One region of the Mesorhizobium sp. B2-6-4 genome, then DNA from elsewhere that is predicted to be linked to it. Evidence: predicted binding sites of a transcription regulator. Region 1 holds the regulator's gene; each other region holds the start of a gene.
What was found. The regulator PhoB, encoded in region 1, activates phosphate uptake and scavenging genes when phosphate is short. The targets are predictions, from matches to a motif close to TGTCATNNANCTGTCAT.
Positions count from the first base shown of each region.

Region 1 (5,436 bases):
GTTCCGATCCCCGACGCGGTCGTCAAGAGCGTCGAGGATATGTGGGCCAAGGACATCGTCGGCGAAGACGGCAAGCCGCTCTATTCCGCCATGTAATCCCTGCTGAACGAGGAGGGCGCTTCACGGCGCCCTCCCTGTCTTCCTTGAAACGCGAGGGCCAGATGACCGCCGTCTCCGAAGCCATGCCATCGTCGGCCGCCATGCGGGCCAGGGAAGCGACGGTCCGACGCTTCGCGCTCACCGATACGATTTTCCGGACGGCGACACGCTTTTCCGCCATCCTCGTCCTGCTCATCCTCGGCGGCGTGGCGATTTCGCTGTTTGCCGGCTCGTGGGAAGCGCTGTCGAAATTCGGGTTCTCCTTCCTGACGACCGAATCGTGGAACCCGGTCACCGAGAATTTCGGAGCGCTGGCCCCGATCTACGGAACCATCGTCACCGCCGCCATCGCCATCCTGATCGCCGTTCCCATCGGCATCGGCATCGCCATCTTCCTTACCGAACTCTGCCCGCGGCCACTCCGGCGCCCCATCGGCATCGCCGTCGAGCTGCTTGCCGGCATACCCTCCATCATCTACGGCATCTGGGGCCTGTTCGTGTTCGCGCCGTTCCTGCAGACGACGGTGCAGCCCTTCATCATCAAGCTTTTCCACGACGTGCCGGGACTCTCCAGCCTGTTTTCCGGCCCGCCCTACGGCATCGGCCTTCTGACCTCGGCGCTGATCCTTGCCATCATGGTCCTGCCCTTCATCACCTCGATCACCAAGGATGTCTTCGACACGGTGCCGGCGGTGCTGAAGGAATCGGCCTACGGCATCGGCTGCACGACCTGGGAGGTCACGCGCCGCGTCGTCATCCCCTATACCCGCGTCGGCATCATGGGCGGCGTCATGCTCGGCCTCGGCCGCGCGCTCGGCGAAACCATGGCGGTAACCTTCGTCATCGGCAACGCCCACCGCATCAGCGCCTCGCTGTTCGCGCCCGGCACGACGATCTCGGCGACCATCGCCAACGAGTTCACCGAAGCCGACGGCGATCTCTATACGTCTTCGCTGGTGGCGCTCGGCCTGATCCTGTTCGTCATCACTTTCCTGATCCTTGCCCTTGCGCGCTACATGCTGCTGCGCATGGACAGCCGCACGGGAGCCTGACCGATGTCGACGGCCACATCGCTTCACAATCGACGCAAGCGCAGGAATGCCGTGATGATGACGCTATGCGTCACGGCGGCGGGCATCGGCCTGGCCTGGCTGGCGCTCATCCTCGGCGCACTGCTCTATAAGGGCCTGTCGGGTGTTTCGCTCTCTGTGTTCACCGAAATGACACCGCCGCCCGGCGATGCCGGCGGCCTGCTCAATGCCATCTACGGCAGTATCATGATGACAGTCATCGCCGTCATCGTCGGCACGCCGATCGGTGTCCTCGCCGGGACCTACATGGCCGAATATGGCCGCTTCTCGCGCCTCACCACCGTCGTGCGCTTCATCAACGACATCCTGCTGTCGGCACCCTCGATCATCGTCGGCCTGTTCGTCTACGAGTTGCTGGTGCGGCCGATGGGACATTTCTCGGCGATCGCCGGTGCCGTCGCGCTGGCCATCCTGGTCATCCCGGTCGTCGTGCGCACCACCGAGGACATGCTCAACCTGGTGCCGAACGCCCTGCGCGAGGCCGGCGCCGCGATCGGCGCGCCGCGCTGGGTGGTCATCCGCTCGGTCGCCTACCGTGCGGCGCTGTCGGGTATCGTCACTGGCATATTGCTGGCCATCGCCCGCATTTCCGGCGAGACGGCGCCGCTGCTCTTCACGGCGCTCAACAACCAGTTCTGGTCGAGTAATCTCAATGCGCCGATGGCCAGCCTGCCCGTCACTATCTTCCAGTTCGCTCTCAGCCCCTACGAGGAATGGCAGCAGCTGGCGTGGACCGGCGCACTCATAATCACCCTTACGGTTCTCGGGCTGAGCATCTTCGCCCGCAGCCTTACCGGACGCAGAGAGGACAGATGAAACCGATGTTGTCCACCGAGTTGAACACGCCCGAAGTCGCGGTCGAGAAAGCCAAGATCGAGGTCAAGAACCTCAATTTCTACTATGGCCAGTCGAAGGCGCTGAAGGATATCAGCCTGTCGCTGCCCGAGCGCAGCGTCACCGCCTTCATCGGGCCTTCGGGCTGCGGGAAGTCGACGCTGCTGCGCGTCTTCAACCGCATCTATGAGCTCTACCCGAGGCAGAGCGCCGAGGGCCAGGTGCTGCTCGACGGCCAGAATATCCTCGACCGCTCGCAGGACCTCAACCTGCTCAGGACCAAGATCGGCATGGTGTTCCAGAAGCCGACGCCGTTCCCGATGTCGATCTACGAGAACATCGCCTTCGGCGTCAGGCTCTATGAGAAGCTCAGCAAGGCGGAGATGGACGGCCGTGTCGAGCAGGCGCTGAAGCGCGCGGCACTGTGGAGCGAGGTCAAGGACAAGCTCAACGCCAGCGGCCTCAGCCTTTCGGGCGGCCAGCAGCAGCGCCTCTGCATCGCCCGCACTGTGGCGGTAAAGCCGGAGGTCATCCTGCTCGACGAGCCTGCCTCGGCGCTCGATCCGCTGTCGACCGCCAAGATCGAGGAGCTGATCGACGAGTTGCAGGCCGATTATACGATCGTCATCGTCACCCACAACATGCAGCAGGCGGCGCGCGTGTCGAAGCAGACCGCCTTCATGTATCTGGGCGAGCTGGTCGAGTTCGACCGCACCGAGAAGATCTTCACGTCGCCCCGCGAGAAGCGCACGCAGGACTATATCACCGGCCGCTTCGGCTGATCCCAGGCATACGAGGACCAAGATCATGGCCGAACACACAGTCGCAGCCTTTGACGAAGATCTCGGACAGATCAGCAGGCTGATCCGCGACATGGGCGATCTCGCCTCATCGATGGTCGGCGGCGCGACCAAGGCGCTCCTGAATTCCGACAACGCGCTCGCCCAGCGCGTCGTCTCCGACGACGCGATCATGGATGCGCGCCAGCGCGAACTCGACGACCGCGCCATCACCCTGATCGCCAAGCGGCAGCCCATGGCGGACGATCTGCGCCATGTCGTCGGCTCGATCCGCATGGCGGGCGATCTCGAACGCATCGGCGATCTCGCCAAGAACATCGCCAAGCGCGTCGGCACCGTCGGCCTTGCCGCCACGCCGCGCGACCTGTCGCACTCCATCGACGCCATGGCGCAGCTTGTGCTGATCCAGGTGCAAGGCGTGATCGAGGAGTATGCGGCGCGCGATGCCGCGGCACTTGCCAAGCTGCGCGCCGACGATGAACGCATCGACGTCAAATACACGTCGGTCTTCCGCGAGCTGCTGACCTACATGATGGAGGATCCGCGCAACATCACCGCCTGCACGCATCTTTTGTTCTGCGCCAAGAATCTCGAGCGCATCGGCGATCACGTGACCAACATTGCCGAAAATGCCTATTATGTGCTGACCGGCACGCAATTGCCCGCCAATCGCCCGAAGCAGGACGAGACGGCGATGTCGGCGCCAGCGGCTTGACGGCAGGGGTGACCAGTCGATGATCGCGCCACGCATCATGGTGGTGGAGGACGAGGAGCCGCTGGGTGTGCTGCTCCGTTACAATCTGGAATCGGAGGGTTACCAGGTCGAGGTGGTGACGCGCGGCGACGAGGCCGAGATCCGCCTGCAGGAGAATGTGCCCGACCTTCTGGTGCTCGACTGGATGGTGCCGGCGGTTTCCGGCATCGAGCTCTGCCGCCGTCTCCGGATGCGGCCCGAGACCGAGCGGCTGCCGATCATCATGCTGACGGCGCGCGGCGAGGAAAGCGACCGGGTGCGCGGTCTCTCCACCGGCGCCGACGACTATCTGGTCAAGCCGTTCTCAACGCCGGAATTCATGGCACGCGTCAAGGCGCTGCTGCGCCGCGCCAAGCCCGAAGTTCTGTCCAGCGTGCTCAAGGTCGGCGACATCGTGCTCGACCGTGAATCGCACCGGGTCTACCGCAAGAAAAGCGAGATCCGGCTCGGGCCGACCGAGTTCCGCCTGCTCGAATTCATGATGCGACATCCCGGCCGCGTGTTCTCGCGCAGCCAACTGCTCGACAATGTCTGGGGCGAAACGATCTATATCGACGAGCGCACCGTGGACGTGCATGTCGGCCGGCTGCGCAAGGCGGTCAACAACGGCCGCATGCCTGACGTGATCCGCACCATTCGGGGCGCGGGGTACGCGATCCGCGAAGACTAGGGATATGTCACGCAACGTTCTCGCCTATGCCTGATTTCGCCTGTGCCCCCGGCGCGAAAATTTCCTGGTCGACGAAGGTTAGCGCGCGCATGGCGCAGCCCTCGCGGATCAGCGGCAGTTCGTTCGGCTCGGTGTCGAAGGAAATCGATTTCGAGTGCTGGCCGCCGGCGGTCTGGGCAATGGCCTCGCGCAGAGCCGGCTCGATCAGGTCGAAGGCGGCGGCGCTGACGCCGACCATGGCGACCGGCGCCGGATCGATCAGGGCGAACAGGCTGCCAAGGCCGTAACCCAGCGCCTCGCCGGCCTTGCGGTAGGCTTCGCGCTCCGGCCCGTCCTTTTCGCGCGCCGAGGCCGCCAGGGTGCGCATGTCGGCGTCGCTGACGTCGACGGGCTGGGTGTCCTCGCCAAGCTGCCTCGCGTTGCGCCAAATGGCATAGTTGCCGGCATAGGCCTCGACGCAGCCGCGCCGCCCGCAGCGGCAGAGCGCCCCGCCGGGGCGATGGATCATGTGGCCGAACTCGCCTCCGGATGAATGGGTGCCGGTGAACAGTTCACCCTTCAGCACCAAGCCCATGCCGATGCCGTGCGACAAAAGTATGGCGATGAAGTCGTCGCGGTAGCGCTGGGGATCGCGCCAGCGCAGCGCCACCGCCATCATGTTGCAATCGTTCTCCATGGTGGCGGGAATGCCGAACTCGGCCTCCAGTATGTCGGCGAAGGCGATGTCGGTCTGCGGCGTGATCGGCGACCACAGCATGGCGCGCGCATCCGTGTCGGTGATGCCCTGGATCGCCAGCGCGATACGGGCGATGCTGCCGACGTCGAGGTCGGGATCCTCGAACCGCCGCCTGACGATGGCCACGCATTCGCCGATCAGCGCCTCGCGTGACAGGGTCAGCGTGTCCAGCCGGCGCTGCTCCTCAGATATCACCTGGCCGGCATAGTCGATGACTGCGACGGAGAGGAAATTCAGCGACAGCACAACGGTCATCACCGCCGCGGCTTCAGGGTTGAGGCTGAGGCCGACCTGCGGCCGGCCGCGTTTCAGCGCACCGGCCTCGCTCGGCTTGCTCTGCGCCAGGATGCCTTCGCCAATCAGGTCGGAGGAGATCGCCGATATGGTGGAATGGCTGAGCCCGGTGGTCGCGGCAATCTCGGTGCGCGAGGGCTGCCCGGCACGGCGCACGG
Region 1 covers NZ_VFUE01000027.1:61,016-66,451, forward strand. The annotation lists gene pstS (phosphate ABC transporter substrate-binding protein PstS) at 1-96, shown strand, start outside; gene pstC (phosphate ABC transporter permease subunit PstC) at 162-1,151, shown strand; gene pstA (phosphate ABC transporter permease PstA) at 1,155-2,006, shown strand; gene pstB (phosphate ABC transporter ATP-binding protein PstB) at 2,003-2,806, shown strand; gene phoU (phosphate signaling complex protein PhoU) at 2,832-3,539, shown strand; gene phoB (phosphate regulon transcriptional regulator PhoB) at 3,559-4,248, shown strand; gene FJ426_RS28085 (ROK family protein) at 4,256-5,436, opposite strand, start outside.

Region 2 (5,436 bases), on a different contig from region 1:
TGGTTTTCGGCGACCTGACGAAATTCGGCGTGCCGCCGGCACCGGTGGGCGGCGCCAGCCGCCTGACCACCGACTACACAGCGATCGCCGCCGACGAGGGCGCGATCGACGCCATCCGCGCGGGCAGGATCACCGTCGTGCCGGGGGTGCGGGAATTCACCCGCGACGGCGTCATCCTGGCCAATGGCAGCCTGATCGATCCCGACATCGTCATTGCCGCGACGGGCTACCGCACCGGGCTTGAGCAGATGGTCGGCAATCTCGGCGTGCTCGACGGCAAGGGCGTTCCGGTCTTCAACGGCGGCGATGCGGATCCGAAACTGCCTGGCCTCTGGTTCACCGGCATGCGGCCGAGCATCCGCGGCTGCTTCGCCAATGCCGCCATCCAGGCCAAGGCGATCGCCGAGCGGATTGCCCGGCGGATCGCCAATTCGGGCCGCTGAACCGGGCTGGAGGTTCGTTTTACGCGTCGGACGGAACCCCACTTTCCTGGAATTGCCCTCTAAATCGCGATCTTGCCGCCGCCTTGCCTGGTAATGGCGACGACCGCCGGCCGCACCGGCATGTCCGGCTTGAAATCGGGCCAGCGCGTCGACGGATCCTCATAATAGGACGGGCGGCCGAACGCCTCCCAATCCTCGCCGCCGTCGCCTGGATGCTGGACGGCGACGAAGGCGGTCTGATCGTCGGGCGCAAACAGCGGCCCGCACATTTCAGCGCCGATCGGCACGCGGAAAAACAGTTTTGACGTCGCGCGCGCCGGCCCTTCGGTGTCGACCGCCCACAGGCCGTCGGTGCGGCCGGTGGCCTTCGGGCCCTGGCCGTCGGTGGCGACCCACAGGCGCCCGGCTGAATCGACCGCGCAATTGTCGGGCATGCCGAACCAGCCATTGGCCGTGGTGGCGGTGGAGAAGGTGGCGCCGACATCGGCAACCGCCGGATCGCCGCATTTCAGGAGCACTTCCCATTTGCCCCTGGTGCCGGCGAAATCGCCGCCATCTTCCGATATCTCGATGATGTGGCCGAAAGCGTTGTCGGCGCGCGGGTTGGCGGCGTCGACCTGGTCGGCTTTGCGCTTGGAATTGTTGGTCAGCATGACATAGACCTTGCCGTTGACACGATTGGGCTGGATGTCCTCGGGACGGTCCATCTTGGTGGCGCCGAGCAGGTCGGCGGCACGCCGCGTCTCGATCAACACGTCGGCCTGGCCGGCAAAGCCGTTCTCAGGTGTCAGCGGGCCCTGGCCGAAGACGATCGGCAGCCATTCCACCGTACCGTCCGCAGCGAATTTGGCGACATGCAGCGTGCCGTCGTCGAGCAGGTTCATGTTGGCGGCGCGGTCGTCCGGATCGAAACGGCCCGCGGTGACGAATTTGTAGACGTACTCGAAGCGCTCGTCGTCGCCGAGATAGAAGACGACGCGGCCATCCTTGGCGACGATCGATTCGGCGCCTTCATGCTTGAAGCGGCCCATTGCGGTGCGCTTCCTCGGCGTGGATGTCGGATCGTTGACGTCGACCTCGACGATCCAGCCGAAACGGTTGGGCTCGTTCGGCTCCTTGGCGAGGTCGAAACGATCGTAATGCGCGCCCCATTCATAGGCGCCTTCCGGAATGCCGAGGCGCTTGTAATTGGCGGCTTCCTTATGGCCTTCCGGCAGTTCACCGGAGAAATAGCCGTGGATGTTCTCCTCGGCCATGACATAGGTGCCCCAAGGCGTGACGCCGCCGGCGCAGTTGTTGAATGTGCCGATGACCTTGGTGCCGGATGGGTCGGCATTGGTCTTGACGCGGTCATGACCGGCGACCGGGCCCGACAGCGCCATTTCGGTGTTGGAGGTGATGCGGCGGTTCAACTTGCCGTCGCGCACCACCTGCCACTTGCCGCCTTCCTTGCGGATCTCGACGATGGTGCCGCCATGTGCCGCCATCTCGACATCGACCTGCTCCTTCGAGAGCGGCGCGAGTTCGGCCGCCTTCTTGCCGTCCTTCTCGACGATCCTGACGATGCCCGGGAACATCAGATGCGGATTGGTGTATTCGTGGTTGACGACCAGCAGGCCGTGCTCGGCGGAGCCACCGATCCCGATATAGCCGACATAGTCATTGTTGTAGCCGAATTGTCTTGCCTGGGCCTCAGCCGACTGCCTGGCCGGGTCGAACTCCGGCGAATCGGCAAACAGCGGATCGCCCCAGCGCAACAGCACGTCGGCATCGTAGCCCGGCGCGACATGGTGCTTGTCGTCGATACCGGCTTCGAGTTCCTCGAACGAGAAGGCGGAGCCCTCGGCGGCACGCGCATCGTCGGCGGCCACGAGCGCCAGCGGGCTGACGGTGGCGGCGATGGCCGAGACGGCCAGCGAGCCCTTGAGGAAGGCGCGGCGGGAGAACCGCTCGGCAATGATTTCGCCCATGGTGCGGTTTTCGGTGGGGTTGGTCGCCGGACCGTCGTTTTCCTCAAGCAGGCTGGTGCGGAATCGGGCGTCGGGCGAGCGATGGTCGGTCATGGTCTGCCTCTGGCTGGATGGCTGGAGCGTGTCACGCGTTTCGACCCCTTATAGACGATCGGTCACACTTTCGTGACATTCGTGCACCCGCCAGCTTGACCGCGAACCTCGCGCCACATCCGGTTTGAAACTCGGACCAAGGTCCTAAACCGATCGGGGCGAAGGTCCGGATTGCCGCGGCATCGGTCGTGGGCCACTTACACGAACACGCCATGTCGCCGATGGTCGCGTACCTGCACGAGATGGCCTCTGAATTTTGCCGGTCCGATCAAGTGAGGGACTGATGCGCAGCTCGATCATGGCTCATTGTTGCTGGCTGGCCCTGAGAGCAGTGCCGGCACTGGCGCTGACCATAGCCCCCTATCACCTCGATTTTCACGGTTCCGCCGCAGGCATTGTCGCGTCCAGCGCCCAAGCCAAGCCTGGCGGGAACAGCGGCAATGGCGGTGGTGGCGGTAACGGCAATGGCGGCAATGGCGGCAATGGAAATAACGGCGGCGGCAACAATGGCAACGCCGGAGGCAACAATGGCAACGCTGGCGGCAACGGGAACAATGGCGCCGGCAACAACGGCAAGGGGAAGGGTGCCAACAGCTCCGGCAAGCATGTGAACGCAACAACCGGCGATCGTGTCGAAATAGACGACAACAAGATCGTGGTGCAGCACCCTAACGGCTTCGGGGAAGAGATCGAGAAGGGTCGCTTCAAAATGACCGACGCTCTGGGCCGCACGATCGTCGAGCGCCCTGCGACGGCGGCGGATATAAGCCGCCTCAAGGGGTTGTAGAGCGGGCAATAGGCATCGCCCGCTTTACGTGTCACCTCCGCCGCCCCCCGGCGGAGGTGACCTTATCGCTCCGGCCCCGTATAGGGGCCGTCTTTTTTGCCCTGGAGCGTTCCGCTGCTGCACCGCGCTTCAGGTTTTCATTTATGCGTGTCGTTATCCCAAACCGGGGATCCCTTGCGGCCGACCAGGATTAGCTGCCGGCCCGATCCCGCGCTTCGCGCATCAGCAGCGCCGCCTCGGTGCGATTGCGGACGTTGAGCTTGGATAGCACACCGGTCATGTGATGCTTGACCGTTTTTTCCTGCAGTGCCAGCCGCAGCGCCACTTCCTTGTTGCTCAGCCCTTCCGCCACCAGCTGCAGGATCTCGGCCTCGCGTCCGGTGAGCTGACGCAGGCGATCCGTCCTGCCGTTGGCCGGCTGCAGCGATTGCAGGTCCGAAAGCAGGCGAGCCGACAGGGTCGGCGACACATAGGTCTCGCCGGCCGCGACACCATGGAGGATTTCGGCCAGCATGCGCGAGCCGACCCCCTTCAGCACATAGCCGCGCACACCGGCATTCAGCGCCCGCGCCACGTCGGCATTGGCCTCCGAGACCGTCAGCATGACGATCTTCTGTCCGGGATTGGCACCCAGTATGCCGGCCACCGACGCAAGGCCGTCACCCGGCATGCTGATGTCGAGCAGCAGTATGTCGGGCTGCAAAGTCGAGGCGATGCGTTCGGCATCCTGCGCCGTGGCGCCCTGGGCCACCATTTCGAAGCCGCCGATCTCCGACAGGCTGCGGGTAACGCCTTCGCGAAACAGAGGGTGGTCGTCGACAATGGCGACACGGATGGTACCGATCATGGTTGATCCTCGACGGCTAGCGTAATCATCAATCGTGTTCCCTGCGGCCCGGTCGTGGTCTCGAACTGGCCACCAATGCTTTCGATACGCTCCCTGATGCCGGCGAGCCCCAGGCCTTCGGCCCGCCTCGGGTCGAATCCGGGCCCGCCATCCGACACTTCAACGAAGAACTTGCCGCCTGTCATCCCGGCCTTCACCTCCTGATCCTTGCCCTGCCCATGACGGTAGGCGTTGTTCAGCCCCTCCTGGACGAAGCGATAGATGCTGATCTTCTCCGAAGCGCCCAGTTCGGGCAACTGCCTGGATAGGGTCAGCGCCACGGAACTGCGGGTCCTGCGTTGATGCTCGTCGACGGCAAGACGCAGAATGTCGCCGGTCGCGGCCGTTTCTATCTGCGGCAGGACAAGGCCGTTGCAGATGCCGCGGATTTCACGCATCGCGTCGTCCAGCGCCATGCGGATCATGGCGATCTCGGCGTTGCGGCTGTCGCTGGAGGCACCCTCGCCGGAAATGGCGGGGCTATCCACACGCAGCGCCGCCAGCGCGACGAGCTGGGCCGGCCCGTCATGAAGGTCGGCACCGATGCGACGCAGGTGTCGTTCATTGAGCGCCGTGGCACGGCGCGACGCCTGCTGGACGCGCAGGCGCAGCGCCCGGTTTTGCGAAACCAGCGCCTGCAGCTCGGAGACCTGGCCCTGCAGAACGCCGCGCTGCTTGTCGATGGTGCGGCTGCCACGTATGACGATCCCCGACAACAGCAGCAGCGCCGTCAGCGTGGCGCCGGCCACGATCAGCCAGCTCGACAGCAAGGCGGAAGCCAGAGCCGCCTGGAAATCGTCGGCGATCTCGTAGAATTCGGTGACGGCGACCACCTCGCCCGACCAGGGTTCGCGGACTGGATTGTAGATTTCCAGCAGCGGCACGCCCGCGGCCCTCTCCTCCTTGTCGTCCTCGTCGCCTAGCTCGTTGAACTCGGCGACGACATTCCCGGCGAAGGCGGCACGCAGGTTGGCGCTCGGGCCGAACTGCCGGCCGATCAAGGCCGTGTCCTTCGAATACAGCACCGTGCCGTCCCGACGCCACAGCTTGAAGGAAAACAGCCGTTTGCCGAGCGCGCCTTGGCCGAGGGTCTCGTCAAGCGCCCGTTTGACGGCGTCATCGAGCTGATGGTTCGTGCGCAGATCGGGGAGCAGCGGAGCGATCACGCTGTCGACATAAAGGGCAGTCGTGGCCGCTGAATTGTGGAGCACGCTTTCGCGGATTTGCGCGGTGACCCAGAAGCCGACCACCAGCATC
Region 2 covers NZ_VFUE01000002.1:194,486-199,921, reverse strand. The annotation lists gene FJ426_RS03420 (NAD(P)/FAD-dependent oxidoreductase) at 1-443, shown strand, start outside; gene FJ426_RS03415 (PhoX family phosphatase) at 503-2,506, opposite strand; gene FJ426_RS31230 (hypothetical protein) at 2,838-3,293, shown strand; gene FJ426_RS03400 (response regulator transcription factor) at 3,484-4,140, opposite strand; gene FJ426_RS03395 (sensor histidine kinase) at 4,137-5,436, opposite strand, start outside.
Region 2: the regulator PhoB is predicted to act here: its motif matches at 2,568-2,584, upstream of FJ426_RS03415 (PhoX family phosphatase).

Region 3 (5,436 bases), on a different contig from region 1:
ACGTGTCGTTGGAGGAGTGCCTACGCCAGTCGCGTTCGGCCGGCTTCACCGGCATGGAGATGGGACGGCGCTTTCCCAAGGACCCCAAGGTGATGCTGCCGATCCTGAAGGCGGCTGACGTCACACTGTGCGGCGGCTGGTTCTCGGGCACGCTGGTCGACGAGGAGATGAGCAAGAACAAGGATCGCATCCAGCCGATGATCGACCTGTTCAAGGCGGTCAACGCGCCTTGCATCGTCTATGGCGAGGTTGGCCGTTCGATCCAGGGCGACCGCTCGAAGCCGCTCGCCACCAAGCCGAAACTCTCGAGCGACGAGATGAAGGCCTATGCCAGGCGCCTGACCGAATTCGGCGAATGGTGCGCCGAGCAAGGCATGCCGCTTTCCTATCATCACCATATGGCGGCGGTGGTCGAGACCGAGGCGGAGCTCGACGCCTTCATGCGCCATTCCGGAGCGGGCATTCCGCTGCTGCTTGACGCTGGACATCTGGCCTTTGCCGGCGGCGATGTGCTGCGCGCCATCGACAATCACCACAAGCGCATCAGCCATGTGCATGTGAAGGATGTACGCATGGGCGTGATCGAGAAGCTCGACCGCACGAGGCAGTCCTTCCTCGATGCGGTGGCTCTCGGCGCCTTCACCGTGCCGGGCGACGGCTCGCTGGATTTCGGCGCCATCGTGCAGCGTTTCGCCGACCACGGCTATGAAGGCTGGTTCGTGGTCGAGGCCGAACAGGACCCGAAGAAGAACCCGCCGCTCAAGATGGCGCAGGTGGGCCACAAGGAGTTGATGCGGGTGATGACGGCGGCCGGCTACACGGTCGAGACCCAGGGCTTCCCCGATGTCTGATCGGGTTCTCGCCAGGCCGGGCTTGCTGTAGGTTGCCGCGATGAAAGATTCCGAGCACCCCTTCTTCCGGCCCCTATGGCGGCGTGTCGCCGTCGTCGCGGTCTGCGTCATCTGGTCGATCATCGAATTCGCGAGCGGCACGCCGTTCTGGGGCGTGATCGCGCTGGGCTTCGCCGGCTATGGCGTCTGGCAGTTTTTTTATCTCTACAAGCCGGCCGACGAGAACAAGGCGCCCGCCGAAGTCGAACCGAAGGAGTAACCGGATGTCGAAGCTGCTGGTCAAAGCCGACAAGGGCCATGGCCGTGTCGCGCATGTCACGCCGCAAAGCGCCGGATGGACCTATGTCGGGTTCGACCTGCACCGGCTGGAACCGGGCGAAACGGCTTCGGGAACAACGGACGATCGCGAAGTCTGCCTGGTGTTCGTCACCGGCAAGGGCACGGTCACGGCCGGCGGCAAGGATCTCGGCCTGCTTGGCCAGCGCATGTCGCCCTTCGAAGGCAAACCATGGTCGGTCTATGTGCCGCAGGGATCGGACTGGTCGGTGACGGCTGATAGCGGACTGGAACTGGCGGTCTGCTCGGCGCCGGGATTGAGCGGCGGCCTGCCGGTTCGCGTCATCGGGCCTGACGACCTCGGCCAGGAGGTGCGCGGCAAGGGCACCAATACGCGCTACGTCACCAACATCCTGCCCGAGGGCAAGCCGGCCGATTCGCTGCTGGTGGTCGAGGTCATCACGCCCGGCGGCCATACGTCGAGCTATCCGCCGCACAAGCACGACCAGGACAATCTGCCTAACGAATCCTATCTCGAGGAAACCTATTATCACCGCCTCAACCCGCCGCAGGGCTTTGCTTTCCAGCGGGTCTATACCGACGCCGACAAGGACGGCTCCCGCGCGCTGGACGAGGCGATGGCGATCGAGGACGGCGACGTCGTGCTGGTGCCCAAGGGCTATCACCCCTGCGCGGCTTGCCATGGCTACGACCTCTACTATCTCAACGTCATGGCCGGCCCGAAGCGGACGTGGAAATTCCACAATGCGCCCGAGCACGAATGGCTGATGAAGGCCTGACCGTTGCGCGTTCACGGCTGAACCTGTTGGTCCAGATCAGAAAAATCGTCGGCTAAGGACCGGCGGAGTCGATTTGCCTTCGAAAACCCTTCAAAGCTTCGTCAATCCGTCATGGAAATCACCTATGGCAACGGTCTGACGAGGATTTTCGATGCGCTACGCCATCTACTTCACCCCCCAACAGGACGAAAAATTGGCGCGGATCGCCGCCAACTGGCTGGGCCGTGACCCGTTCGGCGCCGCGACGCGACCGGTGGAGGCGGTGGGCGATTTGTCGGCGGCGGAAGTCGCCTTCCACACCGCATCGGCACGGCGCTATGGTTTTCACGCAACGCTGAAAGCCCCTTTCCGGTTAGCGGCCAACGAAACCGAAGCCTCGTTGCGCGCAGCGCTCGACGCCTTTGCCGAGGCGACGCCGGTTGTGATGATCCCGCGTCTCGTCGTCAGCCAGATCGACGGTTTCTTCGCACTGGTGCCGGAGGCGCCATTGCCTCCGCTCAATCGCTTCGCCGATGATGTGGTGCGCGATTTCGACCGCTTTCGCGCGCCGTTGACGGAGGCCGAGATCGAGCGGCGCAGCCCGGACTCGCTGAAGCCGGGCGAATTCCGCAATCTCTGCCAATGGGGCTACCCTTACGTCTTCGAGAGCTTCCGCTTTCACATGACGCTGTCCGGCAGGGCCGGGCCACAGGATAGCCCTCGTCTTTGCCTGGCAATCGAGGGCCTGTTCGCCGAGGTGCTGCGCCAGCCGGTTCCGGTGGACGCGCTGACGTTGTTCATCGAGCCCGAACCTGGCGCCCCGTTCATGGTGCTTTCCCAACACGCGCTCGGGCGCCGTCCGGCCAGAAAAACCGCCTGAAGCAACAAGCCGTAAAGGCCAGAAAAAACCAAGGACTGCCTGAAATGACCGCCGACACCATTCTGAGCAACGCCCGCATCGTTCTTGCCGACGAGATCATCGACGGTTCGCTCGTGATGCGTGACGGTCTGATCGCCGACATATCCGCCGGCGCCGTGCGAGCCGGCGAGGACATGGCTGGCGACTTCATCATTCCGGGACTGGTCGAGCTGCACACCGATCACCTGGAAGGCCACTATGCGCCGCGGCCCAAGGTGCGTTGGAACCCGATCGCCGCCGTGCTCGCCCATGACGCGCAGGTGGCGACGGCAGGCATCACCACCGTGCTCGACGCCTTGCGTGTCGGCATGGACGAGGATGCCGATCTCAACGCCGCCGACATCCGCAAGCTCGCCGATGCGATCGAGGACAGCGTGCGGATGGATCGATTGCGGGCCGATCATTTCATCCATCTACGCTGCGAGGTCTCGGCGCCGGATTGCCTCAGGGCCTTCGCCAATTTCGAGACGGACGAACGGGTGAAGCTCGCCTCGCTGATGGACCATGCGCCAGGCCAGCGCCAGTTCGTCAACCTCGAAACCTACGCCTACTACTATCAGCGCAAGCTGAAGCTGACCGATCAGGATTTCCAGAAATTCTGCGAGAAGCGGATGGGCGAATCGGCCCGGAATTCGGCCCCGAACCGCGTCTTCATCGCCGCCGCCTGCCACGAGCGCGGCATCGTGCTTGCAAGCCATGACGATGCGACGACGGGCCATGTCGACGAAGCCATCGAGCAAGGCGTGCGCGTTGCCGAATTCCCGACCACCGAGGAAGCCGCCAGGGCTTCGAAGGATGCCGGGCTCGGCGTGCTGATGGGCGCGCCCAATGTCATGCGCGGCGCCTCGCATTCGGGCAATGTCTCGGCGCGCACGCTGGCCAGCGACGGCCTGCTCGACATATTGTCGTCCGACTACATCCCCTTCAGCCTGATCCAGTCCGCCTTCTTTCTCGGCGACGTCGTCGATAGCATTTCCCTGCCGCAGGCGGTGGCAATGGTGTCCAAGAACCCGGCCGAGGCCGTCGGTCTTTCCGATCGCGGTGTCATCGAAGAGGGCCGCCGGGCCGACCTGGTGCGCGTGCGCCTCGACGACCACGTTCCGGTGGTGCGCACGGTCTGGCGGCAAGGGCGGCGGGTCGCATGATGGTGTCGGCGTTGATCGAGCGTGAACTGTCGGCCGAGGCGTTTCCGATACGCGACGGCGTCTTTGTTGCCGTGGTGGGCCCGAGCGGCGCCGGCAAGGATACGATCATCGGCCATGCCAAGGCGCTTTTCGCCGACGAGACGCGGCTGGAGTTCGTGCGCCGCGTCATCACCAGACCGAGCGACACGGCAAGCGAGGATCACGACACGCTGGCCGATGCCGCCTTCATCGAGGCCGAAGCCGACGGCACCTTCGCCGTCTCCTGGGAGGCGCACGGCCTGCGCTACGGCCTGCCGGCCGAGGTCGATTGGGCAGTGGCCAACGGCCATGTCGCTGTCGCCAACGTATCGCGCGCGATCATTCCTGCCTTGCGGGAGCGCTATGCCAATCTGGCCGTCGTCGAGATCACCGCTTCGCCCGATGTGCTGGCCAAGCGGCTGGCGATGCGTGGCCGCGAGTCGCGCGGGGAGGTTCTGGCACGCCTGGCGCGAAGCGCGCCTGTGACGCTGTCCGGACCCGGCGTTACCTCGATCGACAATAGCGGTTCGCGCGAAGCGGCAGGCGAGCGCTTCGCCGAGGTGCTGCGCAAGGCGATGGCGTTCTCCGACATGTCGGGGCTGATCGACTAAAGGTGTTGATGGTCAGGTGGCGCTCGCCTGACCTGAACATCGAAACACCTTCCTTTTATGCCGCGTGCCGGTCGTGATCGGCACGACGCGTGCTGGCCGACGGCGTTGCCGAAGGTTGTGTCGGCGCGTCCAGAACCGCGACGTGATGGCGGTACACCATTTCCCAGCCTTTCCAGCCGGTAAACAGCAGGATGCAGACAACGATCAATGAAAGCAGCACTCCCCATGGGCGAACTGCCGCTTCGGCGCCTTGGCTGTAGCGAAGATAGAAATTGATCAGCGCCAGAACGACGGCGGTCAAATTGCCGACCATGTGGTACCAGGCGTCCGTCAGGGCGCGGATGCGCGGCTCGCTCAGGAAATCGATAAAGCCGGCAATCGCCGCCAGGAGAGCCATGACGATGGCTGCTCCAATCAGCCACATCGACGCGCGTGCCCAAAAGGCGTCGGCAGTGCCCCAGAACATCAGGTCGGTGACAAACGCGCCGACAAGGAACGCGACAGGAAAGGGAATGAGCATCGGATGGATGGGATGACCTCCCACCTTGGCGGTGCTTAGCGGATTCGCGGCCATGACAATGCCTCCGAATAGAAAAGCTTTGAACAACGCCCAGACAAGGGTTTCGTTCCAATCCGGATGGAAGCTCGCAAGACCGTTTTCGCGACGCCGCCCCCTTTGCACCCAAGTCACTTGGGGCCGCACGGATACGGCCGACAACAGATCGAGCGGAATTGCGGGTCGGGCGAGATAGACGGCGTTATCTTTCGACGGCCACGGCGGACGGCGGCTTTTTGCCCCTGACTATTCCGCCGCTGCCCCGGCGATGCTCTTGCGGC
Region 3 covers NZ_VFUE01000021.1:92,867-98,302, forward strand. The annotation lists gene iolE (myo-inosose-2 dehydratase) at 1-851, shown strand, start outside; gene FJ426_RS25150 (DUF3329 domain-containing protein) at 892-1,110, shown strand; gene iolB (5-deoxy-glucuronate isomerase) at 1,115-1,927, shown strand; gene FJ426_RS25160 (DUF1045 domain-containing protein) at 2,079-2,786, shown strand; gene FJ426_RS25165 (alpha-D-ribose 1-methylphosphonate 5-triphosphate diphosphatase) at 2,831-3,970, shown strand; gene phnN (phosphonate metabolism protein/1,5-bisphosphokinase (PRPP-forming) PhnN) at 3,967-4,599, shown strand; gene FJ426_RS25175 (DUF2231 domain-containing protein) at 4,655-5,173, opposite strand; gene FJ426_RS25180 (ABC transporter permease) at 5,402-5,436, opposite strand, start outside.
Region 3: the regulator PhoB is predicted to act here: its motif matches at 2,024-2,040, upstream of FJ426_RS25160 (DUF1045 domain-containing protein).